One region of the Streptomyces sp. JLSY215 genome, then DNA from elsewhere that is predicted to be linked to it. Evidence: riboswitches for the same ligand, from Rfam matches in the RefSeq annotation. Region 1 holds a riboswitch; the other holds the start of a gene.
The links. A riboswitch is a leader RNA that binds a small molecule or an ion and turns the genes downstream of it on or off. The one in region 1 is predicted to bind cyclic di-AMP.
Positions count from the first base shown of each region.

Region 1 (7,277 bases):
GCCGGCGGATCGGTCAGACGTCGGACCGATCAGCCGGCGGATCAACCCGTGAGTCTGCCTGAGTCTGACGCGGACCATTGTGGACCGCCCCACTGACAACGCCGACCGCGACTCCCCTTTCGGCGGCTCGGGGCCGTCGCGCGGGCCCTCCGTACGGGTCCGCTCGTCCGGGAACTTCGCCAGATGTCGGCGCGGTTGCATACAGTGACAGGACTTCCTCGCAAGCGGATCGAAGGGACGTACATGCCCATGGGTCACACGGCCACAGAACAAGCCGGCTCCGGCGGCCTGACAGCGACCGAGCACCGGCTGCCCAACGGCCTGCGCGTGGTGCTCTCCGAAGACCACCTGACCCCGGTCGCAGCGGTGTGCCTCTGGTACGACGTCGGCTCCCGCCACGAGGTCAAGGGCCGTACGGGCCTGGCTCACCTCTTCGAGCACCTCATGTTCCAGGGTTCCGCACAGGTGAAGGGCAATGGCCACTTCGAGCTCGTCCAGGGCGCCGGCGGATCGCTGAACGGCACCACGAGCTTCGAGCGCACCAACTACTTCGAGACCATGCCCGCCCATGAGCTGGAGCTCGCGCTCTGGCTGGAGGCGGACCGCATGGGCTCGCTGCTGACCGCGCTCGACGACGAGTCCATGGAGAACCAGCGCGACGTCGTCAAGAACGAGCGCCGCCAGCGCTACGACAACGTCCCCTACGGCACGGCCTTCGAGAAGCTGACGGCCATGGCGTACCCGGAGGGCCACCCGTACCACCACACCCCCATCGGGTCGATGGCCGATCTGGACGCGGCCTCTCTGGAGGACGCGCGGGAGTTCTTCCGTACGTACTACGCGCCCAACAACGCCGTGCTGTCGATCGTCGGAGACATCGACACCGAGCAGACGCTGGCCTGGGTGGAGAAGTACTTCGGCTCGATCCCCTCGCACGACGGCAAGCGCCCGCCGCGCGACGGTTCGCTGCCCGAGATCATCGGCAGCGAGCTGCGCGAGGTGGTCGAGGAGGAGGTGCCCTCCCGCGCCCTGATGGCGGCCTACCGGCTGCCGCACGACGGCACGCGTGAGGCGGACGCCGCGGATCTCGCCCTGACCGTCCTGGGCGGCGGCGAGTCCTCCCGGCTCTACAACCGCCTGGTGCGCCGCGACCGCACCGCCGTCGCCGCCGGTTTCGGGCTGCTGCGGCTGGCCGGGGCGCCCTCGCTGGGCTGGCTGGACGTGAAGACGTCGGGCGGCGTGGAGGTCCCCGCCATCGAGCGCGCCGTCGACGAGGAGCTGGCCCGCTTCGCCGAAGAGGGGCCGAGCCCCGAGGAGATGGAGCGCGCGCAGGCCCAGTTGGAGCGCGAATGGCTGGACCGTCTGGCCACGGTCAGCGGCCGCGCCGACGAACTGTGCCGCTTCGCCGTCCTGTTCGGGGACCCGCAGCTCGCGCTGACCGCCGTCCGGCGCGTCCTGGACATCACCCCCGAGGAGGTGCAGGCGGTCGCCAAGGCCCGGCTGCGCCCCGACAACCGCGCGGTGCTCGTGTACGAGCCCACGGAGCCGACCGCCCCGGCCGATCCGGCCGCCGACACCGAGAAGGAGGAGGCGGACCGGTGAGCGACTCCACCACCCGCGCAGATTCCGCCGTGACCACCATGGACTTCCACCCCCAGCCCAAGGGCGGCGCGCCCAAGCCGTGGGCCTTCCCGGCCCCCGAGCGCTCCCAACTGGCCAACGGGATCACCCTCCTGACCAGCCACCGCCCCGGCCAGCAGGTCGTTGCCGTCGAGATCAACCTCGTCGCCCCTCTGGAGGCCGAGCCCGAGGGCCTGGACGGTGTCGCCACGATCATGTCGCGCGCCCTGTCCGAGGGCACGGACAAGCACGACGCCGAGGAGTTCGCCGCCGAGCTGGAGCGCTGCGGCGCCACCCTGGATGCGCACGCCGACCACCCCGGCCTGCGGGTCTCCCTCGAGGTACCGGTGTCCCGGCTGCACCGCGCGCTGGGCCTGCTCGCCGACGCGCTGCGCGCCCCCGCCTTCGCGGAGAGCGAGATCGAGCGGCTGGTACGCAACCGCCTCGACGAGATCCCGCACGAGCTCGCCAACCCGGCGCGACGGGCCGCGGTGGCGCTGTCCAAGGAGCTGTTCCCGGCCACGTCCCGGATGTCGCGGCCCCGCCAGGGCACCGAGGAGACCGTCGAGCGCATCGACGCCGCGGCCGTCCGCGCCTTCTACACGACCCATGTGCGGCCCGCCACGGCCACCGCCGTCATCGTCGGTGACCTGACCGGCGTCGACCTGGACGCGGCGCTCGCCGACACGTTGGGCGCCTGGCAGGGCTCCACCTCCGAGCCGCTGAAGCCCTCGCCGATCACCGCCGACGACACCGGCCGTGTGGTCATCGTCGACCGCCCCGGAGCCGTCCAGACGCAGCTGCTGATCGGCCGTATCGGCGCCGACCGGCACGACCGCGTCTGGCCCGCGCAGGTCCTCGGCACGTACTGCCTGGGCGGCACGCTCACCTCCCGGCTGGACCGGGTGCTGCGCGAGGAGAAGGGCTACACCTACGGGGTGCGCGCCTTCGGTCAGGTGCTGCGCTCCGCCGCGGACGGAAGCGGCGCCGCGATGCTGGCCATCAGCGGGTCGGTGGACACCGCCTCCACCGGGCCGGCGCTGCAGGATCTGTGGCAGGTGCTGCGCACCCTGGCGGCGGAGGGGCTGACGGACGCCGAGCGGGACGTCGCCGTGCAGAACCTCGTCGGGGTCGCGCCGCTGAAGTACGAGACCGCGGCCGCCGTCGCGGGCACCCTCGCCGACCAGGTGGAGCAGCACCTCCCGGACGACTTCCAGGCGCAGCTGTACGCCCGGCTCGCCGAGACCGGGACGGTCGAGGCGACCGCGGCGGCCGTCAGCGCCTTCCCCGTGGACCGCCTGGTGACAATCCTGGTGGGTGACGCCGCGCAGATCACGGAGCCCGTCAGGGAACTGGGCATCGGCAAGGTGACGGTCGTCAGCGGCTGAGCCCCGCCGTCTGACTGCCGGTCAGGGACCGGCCGGGGAAGGGCCCGGCCATCCATCGATACAACGGCTCCCGTGGTGCACGTCCGCCACGGGAGCCGTCGTATGTCCGGAATGGTGCGTCTGGTTGCCCGGTGTCCTTGTGGCGTACGGCACAAAGGGCCAGTTCTGTTTGCCGATTGAAAGATGTCCCGATTAGCGTCGGTCCGACTGTTCGTCACAGGTCCGCCACAACAGTGGCACCGGACAGTCATCGCCGAGTCCCCGTACGGCGCGAGCCAGGGGAGCCGGGGACCCACATGTCCCTTGGGGTGAATCGGGTCTCTCTCCGGAGGGGTCCGTAGGAGACCTTCCTGCTCCGAACCCGTCAGCTAACCCGGTAGGCGAGAAGGAAGGAAAGGACAAGCCAGCAGATGGCGTTCACCCGTGCCACCGGGAAGCATCGTCGTGCCAGCCGCACGGCCCGTACGACCCGCAAGTTCGCCGGCGCGGCCACCCTCGCGGCCACCGGTGTCGTCGCCTCCGTCGCCTCGCCGGCGCTGGCCGCCTCCAGTGGGACGCACGCCGCGGACACCGGCCTGCAGCAGGCTGTCGTGATGGGCGACGAGCTCGCCAGCCGCGTCGAGGCCCAGGCCGACTCGCAGCAGACGGCCGCCGAGGTCGCCGCCGTGCAGGCGAGGGCCGAGGCCGTGGCGAAGCGGGCGGCCGACGAGGCCCAGCGGCTCGCCGAGGCCGCCAAGAAGAAGGCCAAGGCGGAGCGTGAGGCCAAGGAGCGCGCGGCCCGCGAGGCCGAGCGCAAGCGGCTCAACGCCTTCGTCGCCCCGATAGCGGGCTCCTACATCTCCACCGGCTACAAGGCCTCCAGCAGCCTGTGGTCCTCCGGCAGCCACACGGGCATCGACTTCCACGCCGCCACCGGCACCTCCGTCCACGCCGTGGGCCGGGGCACCGTCGTGGAGGCCGGCTGGGGCGGCTCGTACGGCAACAACATCGTGATCAAGATGCACGACGGGACGTACACCCAGTACGGCCACCTGTCGTCCATCGGGGTCGCGGTCGGCCAGACCGTCACCCCCGGCCAGCAGATAGGCCTCTCCGGTGCCACCGGCAACGTCACCGGGCCGCACCTCCACTTCGAGGCCCGCACGGGCCCCGACTACGGTTCGGACATCGACCCGATCGCGTATCTGCGCTCGCACGGCGTCGACGTCTGACGTCCCGCGTGTTCCGCTGAAGCCCCGGCCGACCGGCCGGGGCTTCCGTGTGTCCGGCGGACGGCGGCCGCCGGTCGTCGCCGTCCCCCGGAGTCCGGCGCCTGGCCAAAAAATATCCCTGAATTCCCGGAGCCCGTCGGAAAACTCGTCCCGGTCGAATAGAGTCACGGAAAACCCGCCGATCGGCGGCGTTTCCCGGGAATTACGGCGGAGGCACGACGATGCGAGGCCATCTTTCCGCGCATGCGGTGTGCACGGCGATTCGCGATGACATTGTCTCCGGTGCGCTCGCACCGGGGAGCCGGCTGATCGAAGAAATTCTCGCGGCCCGATACGGAGTCTCCAGAGTCCCGGTCCGCGAGGCGCTGCGCACCCTGGAGTCCGAGGGCTTTGTCACCACCCGCCATCATGCGGGCGCCTGCGTCGCCGAGCCCACCGAACAAGAGGCGGCCGATCTGCTGGACATCCGCGCCCTGTTGGAGCCGCTGGGCGCCGCCCGTGCCGCCGTCCGCCGCAGCCCCGCCCATCTGAAGGTGCTGCGCGGTCTCGTACGGCTCGGCCGCGAGCGGGCCCGGCACGGTCACCCCGCGGACGTGCGCCAACTGGACGGCTGGTTCCACGAGACGCTCGCCCAGGCGGTGGGCAGCCCCAGTCTGACGGCGCTGCTCACCCAGCTACGGCGCAAGATCGAGTGGATGTACGCCGTGGAGCTGTCCGCGCGGGCCACCGACTCGTGGGAGGAACACGGCGCGGTGCTGGACGCGGTGGCCAGGGGAGACGCGGAGCGGGCCCGCGCCCTGATGGCGGCTCATATCGAACGCTCCCTCCCGGTGTACCGGCTGCGCCCCACCGCGGCCGCGGTGAGGGATGCGAAACAGCCCGTCAACACGGCGCGTGCCCGTCATTAACATTCGGTCTGTATACAAAGGGGGTGCGGAATTCGCCGCCGGGGCGCTCAATGCGGCCATGGTGTCTGTAATTCGCGACGCCGGTATTTTCGCACCGTGTTTCCACACCGCGTTTCCGCGCCCCGTTTCGGTGCTGTGTTTCCGTGCCGCGTCCCCGCCCGGATAATTGGCGGTCGTGATGACGATGTGCCCGTACAGCAAATAGGTTTCAGCGGTTCCGTGCAGGGAAGCGCTCCACACCGATCCTGCCTGCCGTCCGCGCCTGCAAGAAAACGACCCCGCCGCGGCAACCTTTTCGGGTCACCGCCGCGGGGTCGCGAGCAGAGAGAGCAAAAAATCCCGAGGGACTCAGACCGTCTCCGGGAGCTCCTCCAGGCCCTCGGCGACGAGCTTCGCCAGCCGGTCGAGCGCGGCCTCGGCGCCCTCGGCGTCGGAGGCCAGCACGATCTCCTCGCCACCCTGGGCGCCCAGGCCCAGAACGGCGAGCATGGAGGCCGCGTTGACGGGGTTGCCATCGGCCTTGGCGATCGTCATCGGGATGCCGGCCGCGGTGGCCGCACGGACGAAGATCGAGGCGGGGCGGGCGTGCAGGCCCTCTGCCCAGCCGACATTGACGCGGCGCTCAGCCATGGTGATGCCCTTCAAGTCGCGTGACAGTTGTCTAGACCAGTCTCTCACGCTGCCGGGAGTGCTCCGGCGGCGTCCCGGCAACGCTCCGTTGGCACCGAGCGTACGCATGCCGGGCCGGTTGTCAGTGCCCCGCCGTACGCTGTCCGCATGCAGACGCAGCCGGATCATGCGTACCCGACCCACTGGGAAGCCGACGTGGTGCTGCGCGACGGCGGCACGGCGCAGATCCGCCCCATCACCCCCGACGACGCCGAGCGGCTGGTCTCGTTCTACGAACAGGTCTCGGACGAGTCGAAGTACTACCGCTTCTTCGCGCCCTACCCGCGGCTGTCCGACCGTGACGTCCACCGTTTCACCCACCATGACTACGTCGACCGGGTCGGCCTCGCCGCCACCGTGGGCGGCGAGTTCATCGCCACGGTCCGCTACGACCGCATCAACGACCAGGGGCTGCCCGCCAAGGACCCCGAGGACGACCAGGCCGAGGTCGCCTTCCTGGTCCAGGACGCCCACCAGGGCCGCGGTGTGGCCTCCGCCCTTCTGGAGCACATCGCCGCAGTGGCCCGTGAGCGCGGTATCCGCCGGTTCGCGGCCGAGGTACTGCCCGCGAACTCCAAGATGATCAAGGTGTTCACGGACGCCGGCTACACCCAGAAGCGCACCTTCGAGGACGGCGTGGTCCGGCTGGAATTCGACCTGGAGCCGACCGAGCAGTCCATGGCCGTGATGCGCGGCCGCGAGCAGCGCGCCGAGGCCCGCTCCGTCCAGCGGCTGCTCGCCCCGGGCTCGGTCGCCGTCATCGGAGCGGGCCGCGCCCCCGGAGGCGTCGGCCGCTCCGCCCTGCGCAACCTCCTCGACTCCGGCTTCACCGGCCGCGCCCACGCCGTCAACCACGCCTTCCCCAAGGGCATGGACCGCCTCGACCCCGAGGGCGTGCCCGCCGTCCGCGCGCTGCGGGAGATCCCCGACCCGGTCGATCTGGCGGTCATCGCCGTGCCCGCCGACCGTGTCCCTGATGTGGTCCGCGACTGCGGCGAACACGGCGTCCAGGGGGTCCTGATCCTGTCCTCCGGATACGCCGAGGCGGGCCCCGAAGGCCGCGAACGGCAGCGCGCCCTGCTCCGCCAGGCCCGCTCGTACGGCATGCGGCTCATCGGGCCCAACGCCTTCGGCATGATCAACACAGCCCCGGCCGTGCGGCTGAACGCCTCCCTGGCGCCGCAGATGCCCGGCGCGGGCCGCATCGGTCTGTTCACCCAGTCCGGCGCGATCGGCATCGCCCTGCTCAGCGGCCTGCACGCACGCGGCCCCGGCGACGGCGGCATCGCCGGTATCTCGTCCTTCGTCTCGGCCGGCAATCGCGCCGACGTCTCCGGGAACGACCTCCTCCAGTACTGGTACGACGACCCGGACACCGATGTGGTGATCCTCTATCTGGAGTCCATCGGCAACCCCCGCAAGTTCGCCCGGCTCGCCCGCCGTACGGCCGCCGTCAAGCCGGTCGTGGTCGCCAAGGGCGC
Region 1 is NZ_CM185022.1:6,490,517-6,497,793, forward strand. It holds gene AC5677_RS28975 (M16 family metallopeptidase) at 250-1,602, shown strand; gene AC5677_RS28980 (M16 family metallopeptidase) at 1,641-3,008, shown strand; cyclic di-AMP (ydaO/yuaA leader) riboswitch at 3,250-3,406, shown strand; gene AC5677_RS28985 (M23 family metallopeptidase) at 3,419-4,219, shown strand; gene AC5677_RS28990 (GntR family transcriptional regulator) at 4,441-5,127, shown strand; gene AC5677_RS28995 (HPr family phosphocarrier protein) at 5,476-5,757, opposite strand; gene AC5677_RS29000 (bifunctional acetate--CoA ligase family protein/GNAT family N-acetyltransferase) at 5,905-7,277, shown strand, end outside.

Region 2 (7,277 bases), 3.0 Mb from region 1:
CCGGAGGCCCTTGGCGACGGACCCCAGGCCGGTCCGTGCGGAACCGGCGGCTCCGGCCTGCGATGACCGCGAAGTGACGGAACGTCAGGCACGTGACCTCTGCGTGATCTCGACTACACCGACTTGTGACTACCCGTGACCCCGGCTACCTTTCGACCCACCGAATCGGCCACGGGTTCGACTGGCCGCACGGGTTCGACGCGCCACTGGGCTGCGTCGCCTCCGTTCGCCTCACCGGGCCGGCTCGGCAGACAACTCCAGCACGTCCACCGCCGCTCGAAAGGCAACCGCATGCGCTCCGGGAACGGCCGACACCGTCGCCCCCGTCAGGCACCGGCCATCTTTGTCACGGCGGGAGTGACCGGCGCCGGGCTCGCACTGCCGCTGTTCGCCGCGAGCGGTGCGCAGGCCGCCGACACCGCGACCTGGGACAAGGTCGCGCAGTGCGAGAGCGGCGGAATGTGGAGCGCGGCCTCCGGCAACGGCTTCTACGGCGGCCTCCAGCTGACCCAGGAGATGTGGGAGCAGTACGGCGGCACCTCGTACGCCTCGCGCCCCGACCTCGCCAGCCGCTCCGAGCAGATCGCCGTCGCCGAATCCATCCTCGACGACCGCGGCCCGGACGCCTGGCCGAGCTGCGCGGTGAACGCCGGGCTGACCAAGGACGGCCGCGCGCCGGAGGTCGACCCGGGCAGTACGAGCACCCCGCGGCCCGGCCCGTCGCACACCGCGGACCCGGCCGATCCGTCCGGCCCGGCCGACGACTCCTCCGACGGTCCCGAGGACGGGCCCTTCGGTGACGACGGCCCCTTCGGCGGCTCCTCCGACGAGGCGACGCCGACGCCGTCCCCGTCGGCCCCCGACGCCTCGGACCCCGCGGACCCGTCCGCCCCCTCCCACGAGGGCGAGGACGGCAGCGGTGCGGACGACCGCGGTGCCCCCGCGACGCCGGAGACCCCCGCCAAGGGCAAGCACCGCGGCGGCGCCGACGAGGGCCAGGGGGGCGGGGGCGGCAAGGACGGCAAGAGCGGCAGGAGCGGCGCCGACGACGGCAAGGGCGCGGACCGTGACGACCGGCCCGCCGGCCGCCACGCCTCCCGCGGCGGCGAGGAGCAGCGTACGGACCCCGGTACGCGCCCCGGAGCCGACCCGTCCGCCCCCGCCGACGGCTACACGGTGCGCTCCGGTGACACCCTGTCAGGCATCGCGGAGGCCCATGATCTGCCGGGCGGCTGGCCCGCGCTCTACGACCGCAACGAGAAGGTCGTGGGGGCCGACGCGGACCTGATCCACCCAGGTCAGCTGCTCGATCTCGGGCACGCGGCAGGGTAGTTACCGCCAGTTCGTCCCTTTTGGCGAAAGTGAGACAAGCGTCTCGTTCCGGGGTGTGGCGTCCGGCTCGTCGGCCGGATTCCGCACCCCGGCCCACCTGCGGAAATATGAGCCGCCGATGATCAAAAACGGTCAACTTGGTTCAGATAGTGGGGTTTGAACACCAAGGGGATTACTGATTACGGTCTGGACCGCTCGCCAAAGCGGGCCCTTCGATCACATGCCGAATCCTGCCGGTGATCGCAGGCAGTCGACGCGCAAGCGCCGAAGGCAGGAGCGGGGGACCCAAGGTAAGTGCCGGCCCCGCCCGTGAAAGCGGGTCAACCGGCTTGGGGTGAAGCCGCGTGTCCAGTGCACGCGGCCGGGTACTCACACGGCCCGAACCCGACAGCTCACCTCGTAGGCATCGGTGAGGAAACGAACGAACCATGCTGAACAAGGGCAAGCACCGTCGTCCGTCCAAGGCCGTCCGCATCGCCACCCTCGCCGGTGTCGCCGGTGCCGCCGTCGCCGTCCCGCTGATGGGCGCCACCTCCGCCTCCGCCGCGTCCGTCGCCACCTGGGACAAGGTCGCCCAGTGCGAGTCCGGCGGCAACTGGTCGATCAACACCGGTAACGGCTACTACGGCGGCCTCCAGTTCTCGAACTCCAGCTGGGCCGCCGCCGGTGGCACCCAGTACGCGGCCCGCGCCGACCTGGCCACCAAGGCCCAGCAGATCGCCGCCGCCGAGAAGCTCCTCGCCATCCAGGGTCCGGGCGCCTGGTCCTGCGCCGGTGCCGGCAACCTGACCGCCGGTGGCCCGTCCCCCGACCTCGACACCTCCGCCAAGGCCGAGGTCAAGAAGGCCCAGCCCGCGCCGAAGAAGGCTGCCCCGCAGCAGGCCGCCCCGAAGCAGAAGCAGGCCCAGCCGGCCCCGCAGAAGCCGCAGGGCAAGGGCAACTACACCGTCAAGGCCGGTGACACCCTCGCCAAGATCGCCAAGGCGCACGGCACCACCTGGAAGACGGTCTACGCCCACAACAAGTCCGTCATCGGCGGCAACCCGAACCTGATCTTCCCGGGCCAGAAGCTCAGCATCTGAGCCGTCCCCGCACCGGGACTCCCGCGGGCCTGAGTCATGGGCCCGCATCCTCCCCGAGCAGGCCCCGCCCGGCGCGCTACTCCCCCCAGCGCGCCGCGGCGGGGCTTCTCCATTCCATGTGCCGCCGCGTACGCCATTCCGCGCACCCCGCCGTACGCCAGCCCACCGGCACCCCGCCACCAGTGGCTTCCCGCGATTTTCCCCGTTCAGCGAACAATGCGCCCAAACCTCCCGGGAAATGGGCATCTGGGCCTCTTTTCGTCCCACGGAGCGGGCCAACGGCGAGCGGATCTCCCCGGGGCCGTTAGGCTCGTGCTGCAGAACTCCAGACACCCATGAAGGAGACAACGTGCCGTCCATCGACGTCGTCGTAGCCCGCGAAATTCTCGACTCGCGAGGTAATCCCACGGTCGAGGTCGAGGTCGGCCTCGACGATGGCAGCACGGGCCGTGCCGCCGTGCCGTCCGGCGCCTCCACCGGAGCCTTCGAGGCCATCGAGCTTCGCGACGGCGACCCGAACCGCTACCTGGGCAAGGGCGTGGAGAAGGCCGTCCTGGCCGTCATCGAGCAGATCGGCCCGGAGCTCGTCGGCTACGACGCGACCGAGCAGCGGCTGATCGACCAGGCGATGTTCGACCTGGACGCCACCGACAACAAGGGCTCGCTCGGCGCCAACGCCATCCTCGGCGTCTCCCTCGCCGTCGCGCACGCCGCCTCCGAGGCCAGCGACCTGCCGCTGTTCCGCTACCTCGGTGGCCCGAACGCGCACGTCCTGCCCGTCCCGATGATGAACATCCTGAACGGCGGCTCGCACGCCGACTCCAACGTGGACATCCAGGAGTTCATGATCGCCCCGATCGGCGCGGAGTCCTTCTCCGAGGCGCTGCGCTGGGGCGCCGAGGTCTACCACACCCTCAAGAAGGTCCTGAAGGCCAAGGGCCTGGCCACCGGCCTCGGCGACGAGGGCGGCTTCGCCCCGAACCTGGGCTCCAACCGCGAGGCCCTGGACCTCATCCTCGAGGCCATCAAGGAAGCCGGTTACGCCCCCGGCCAGGACATCGCGCTGGCGCTGGACGTCGCCGCCTCCGAGTTCTACAAGGACGGCAAGTACCAGTTCGAGGGCAAGGACCGCTCGGCCGCCGAGATGACCGAGTACTACGAGGAGCTGGTGGCGGCCTACCCGCTGGTCTCCATCGAGGACCCGCTGTTCGAGGACGACTGGGCCGGCTGGAACGTCATCACCGAGAAGCTCGGCTCCAAGGTCCAGCTCGTCGGCGACGACCTCTTCGTCACCAACCCCGAGCGCCTCGCCCGCGGCATCGAGGAGAACTCCGCCAACGCCCTCCTGGTCAAGGTCAACCAGATCGGCTCGCTGACCGAGACCCTCGACGCCGTCGAGCTGGCCCAGCGCAACGGCTTCAAGTGCATGATGTCGCACCGCTCCGGTGAGACCGAGGACGTCACCATCGCCGACCTCGCCGTCGCCACCAACTGCGGCCAGATCAAGACCGGCGCCCCGGCCCGCTCCGAGCGCGTCGCCAAGTACAACCAGCTGCTGCGCATCGAGGAGATCCTCGACGACGCCGCGGTGTACGCGGGCCGCTCGGCCTTCCCGCGTTTCAAGGGCTAGGGCTCGGGCGCCCGGCCAACGGCCGAGTGCCGCACTCTTCCCCGCGTCCCCGGCGACGGTCCCGTACCGTTGCCGGGGACGTACGTGGTTACGGCGTCCGGACGACGGAAGGGGAGGCGACGTGCCCGCGGACCGGTTCTCGACCGCGACCCGGCTCAAGGCGCTCGGCACTGCACTTGTCGAGTCCGGGGCGGCCGCCCGCGTCTACCGCGCCCGCCGGCCCCGCCGCAACCGCCTCACCGGCCGCGCCGCGCTGCTGGCCCTCGTGATGTGCTCGCTGGTCGTCGCGCTCGCCTACCCGATACGGCAGTACGTCTCCCAGCGCTCGGACATCGCCGATCAGCGCCGCAAGGCCGACCACGCGGCCCGGACGCTCGACGGCCTGCGCGACCAGAAGGCCCGCTGGCAGGACCCGGCCTACGTCGAACAGCAGGCCCGCCGCCATCTGCACTTCGTCATGCCCGGCGAAACCGGCTACATCGTGCAGGACGGCTCCGGCGCCGGCCCGGCCAAGAAGGCGCCCCGGGCGGACCGGCGCCCCTGGTACGAGAACCTGTGGGCCGCCGTCGATGCCGCGGACAGGCGGTAGCCGGTACGGTCACGGAGCCCTGGCCCGTACGGCCGGGCGGCGGCAGCCCGTACTGTCATAAGGGGGAGTCCACACCCCCTTGCCGCCCGCCCCACTCGCCCCACCCACCTCACTTTCTCCCCACCGAAAGCGCACATGGACACCGCCCCGCCCCAGACCGAGCCCACCGAGCCCACCGCCGCGGACATCGCCGCCTTCAAGGAGCAGCTCGGCCGCCCGCCGCGCGGCCTGCGCACCATCGCGCACCGCTGTCCCTGCGGGCAGCCGGACGTCGTCGAGACGGCGCCCCGCCTGGAGGACGGCACGCCCTTCCCCACGCTCTACTACCTCACCTGCCCGCGCGCGGCCTCCGCGATCGGCACGCTGGAGGCCAACGGCGTGATGAAGGAGATGAGCGAGCGGCTGAAGACCGACCCGGAGCTGGCCGCCGCCTACCGCGCCGCCCACGAGGACTACATCCGGCGCCGGGACGCCATCGAGGTGCTGCAGGGGTTCCCGAGCGCGGGCGGCATGCCCGACCGGGTCAAGTGCCTGCACGTCCTCGTCGGCCACTCGCTCGCGGCCGGTCCCGGGGTCAATCCGCTGGGCGACGAGGCCATCGCCATGCTGCCGGAATGGTGGAAGAAGGGCCCGTGCGTCAGCCCGTGCCAGGACACCCCCGAAGCCCAGGACGCCCCTGAAGGAGACGCCAAGTGAAGCGGGTCGCCGCCATCGACTGCGGTACGAACTCCATCCGGCTCCTGGTCGCCGACCTGGACCCCGCCACCGGCGAGCTGACCGACCTGGACCGCCGGATGCAGATCGTCCGGCTGGGCCAGGGCGTCGACCGGACCGGCCGGCTGGCCCCGGAGGCGCTGGAGCGCACCTTCGCCGCCTGCCGCGAATACGCCGCGGTGATCAAGGAGCTGGGCGCCGAGCGCCTCCGCTTCGTCGCCACCTCCGCCTCCCGCGACGCCGAGAACCGCGATGACTTCGTCCGCGGCGTGGTCGACATCCTGGGCGTCGAGCCCGAGGTGATCACCGGCGACCAGGAAGCCGAGTTCTCCTACAACGGCGCGACGAAGGAACTGGCGGGCCGCGACGATGTGCCGCCGCCCTACCTCGTCGTGGACATCGGCGGCGGCTCCACCGAATTCGTCCTCGGCAACGACGAGGTACGCGCCGCCCGCTCCGTCGACATCGGCTGCGTCCGCATGACCGAGCGCCACCTCGTCCACGAGGGCACGATCAGCGACCCGCCGACCCCCGACGAGACCGCCGCCATCAAGGCCGACATCGCCAAGGCCCTCGACCACGCCGAGGAAGCGGTCCCCCTCACCGAGGCCGCCACCCTCGTCGGCCTGGCCGGCTCCGTCACCACCGTCGCCGCCATCGCCCTGGGCCTCGACGACTACGACTCCGCGGCCATCCACCACTCCCGGATCCCCCTCGCCAAGGTCCGCGAGATCACCGGCGACCTGCTGACCTCCACCCACGCGGAGCGCGCGGCGAACCCCGTCATCCACCCGGGCCGGGTCGATGTGATCGCCGCGGGCGCGCTCGTGCTGCTCTCGATCATGGAACGGGTGGGCGCCAAGGAGGTCGTGGTCAGCGAGCACGACATTCTGGACGGCATCGCCTGGAAGGTGGCAGAGGAGCTGGGGTAGCACCTTCGGTGCAGTGACCGACCCGCTACCGGACGCCCTCGGTGGGAGCCTTCCCGCCGAGGGCGTCGGCGTGCCGCCGCCTGCCGCCGGAGCTTCCCTTACCGACGGGCCGCGGCCCCAAGCGTTCCGGCCGTTGCCGAAACACCGCAGGATCAGCCCTGGCAGAGCATGGCCGCCAGGCCGCACTCGGTGTCCAGGAAGACCGTGAAGTAGCAGGACCCGTAGTCGTAGGCGTCGAGATCGCCCAGGTCGAGCTGGGCGATATACGTCATGACCTTGGCGCACCTGGGACACGTCGGGTATTTGGAGTCGTCCCGCCACCGGGGGTGGCCGCCGATCGCGGAGTTGTGAGGGTGGCGGTCCGCGTGGTCGGTGGGGACCAGTCGCACGGTGGGCACCTCGTCCATCTCCGGTGTGCGGCTGCCGGGCTGCGGGGGATCCGTCAGACGGTTGCTGCCGTCGGGGCCGACCTCGATGAAGGTGGGGTGGGCGTCGATGTCGCAGGCGTAACAGAAGACCAGCCGCAGCCGGCCCGACCAGCCCGTATGCGCCAGCGCCTCGGCGACCCGCGCATCGGCCGTGTCCAGATCCAGCGCGACCCACAGCGCGCTGCCGCATCCCTGGCAGCGGCCCTGCGGCGGTTCGTCCGCCGCGTCCCGGGGCTGTTCCCCGGCCGTCGCCGCTGCCTCCGCCGGCTCCTCGGGATCCTCCTCCGGCTCCTCGGGATCCAGGGAATAGCCGACGGGCCCGCACAGCTCCCGGACCCGGTCCCCCTCCAGCATCCAGCCGCCCTCCGGCATGTAGTCGGCCGGGCCGATGCGCAGCTCCTCCGCGCCCGGCGGCGGCTGATCCCGCCAGCGCCGGAAGGCGGCCTCGGGGACGGGGCCGCGGGTCCGGGCCAGGGCGAGCAAAAGGTGGTTGAGATTGCCGCCGCCCGCGTCCACCTTCGCCACCAGGGCGCGCTGTATCTCGCTGCCGGCCGCGCGGTACATCTCCGT
Region 2 is NZ_CM185022.1:3,476,822-3,484,098, reverse strand. It holds gene AC5677_RS15415 (transglycosylase family protein) at 358-1,332, shown strand; cyclic di-AMP (ydaO/yuaA leader) riboswitch at 1,585-1,753, shown strand; gene AC5677_RS15410 (transglycosylase family protein) at 1,761-2,414, shown strand; gene eno (phosphopyruvate hydratase) at 2,764-4,044, shown strand; gene AC5677_RS15400 (FtsB family cell division protein) at 4,166-4,633, shown strand; gene AC5677_RS15395 (DUF501 domain-containing protein) at 4,769-5,329, shown strand; gene AC5677_RS15390 (Ppx/GppA phosphatase family protein) at 5,326-6,279, shown strand; gene AC5677_RS15385 (hypothetical protein) at 6,432-7,277, opposite strand, start outside.
Region 2: linked by a shared signal. The riboswitch ahead of AC5677_RS15410 (transglycosylase family protein) and the one ahead of AC5677_RS28985 (M23 family metallopeptidase) in region 1 are both predicted to bind cyclic di-AMP.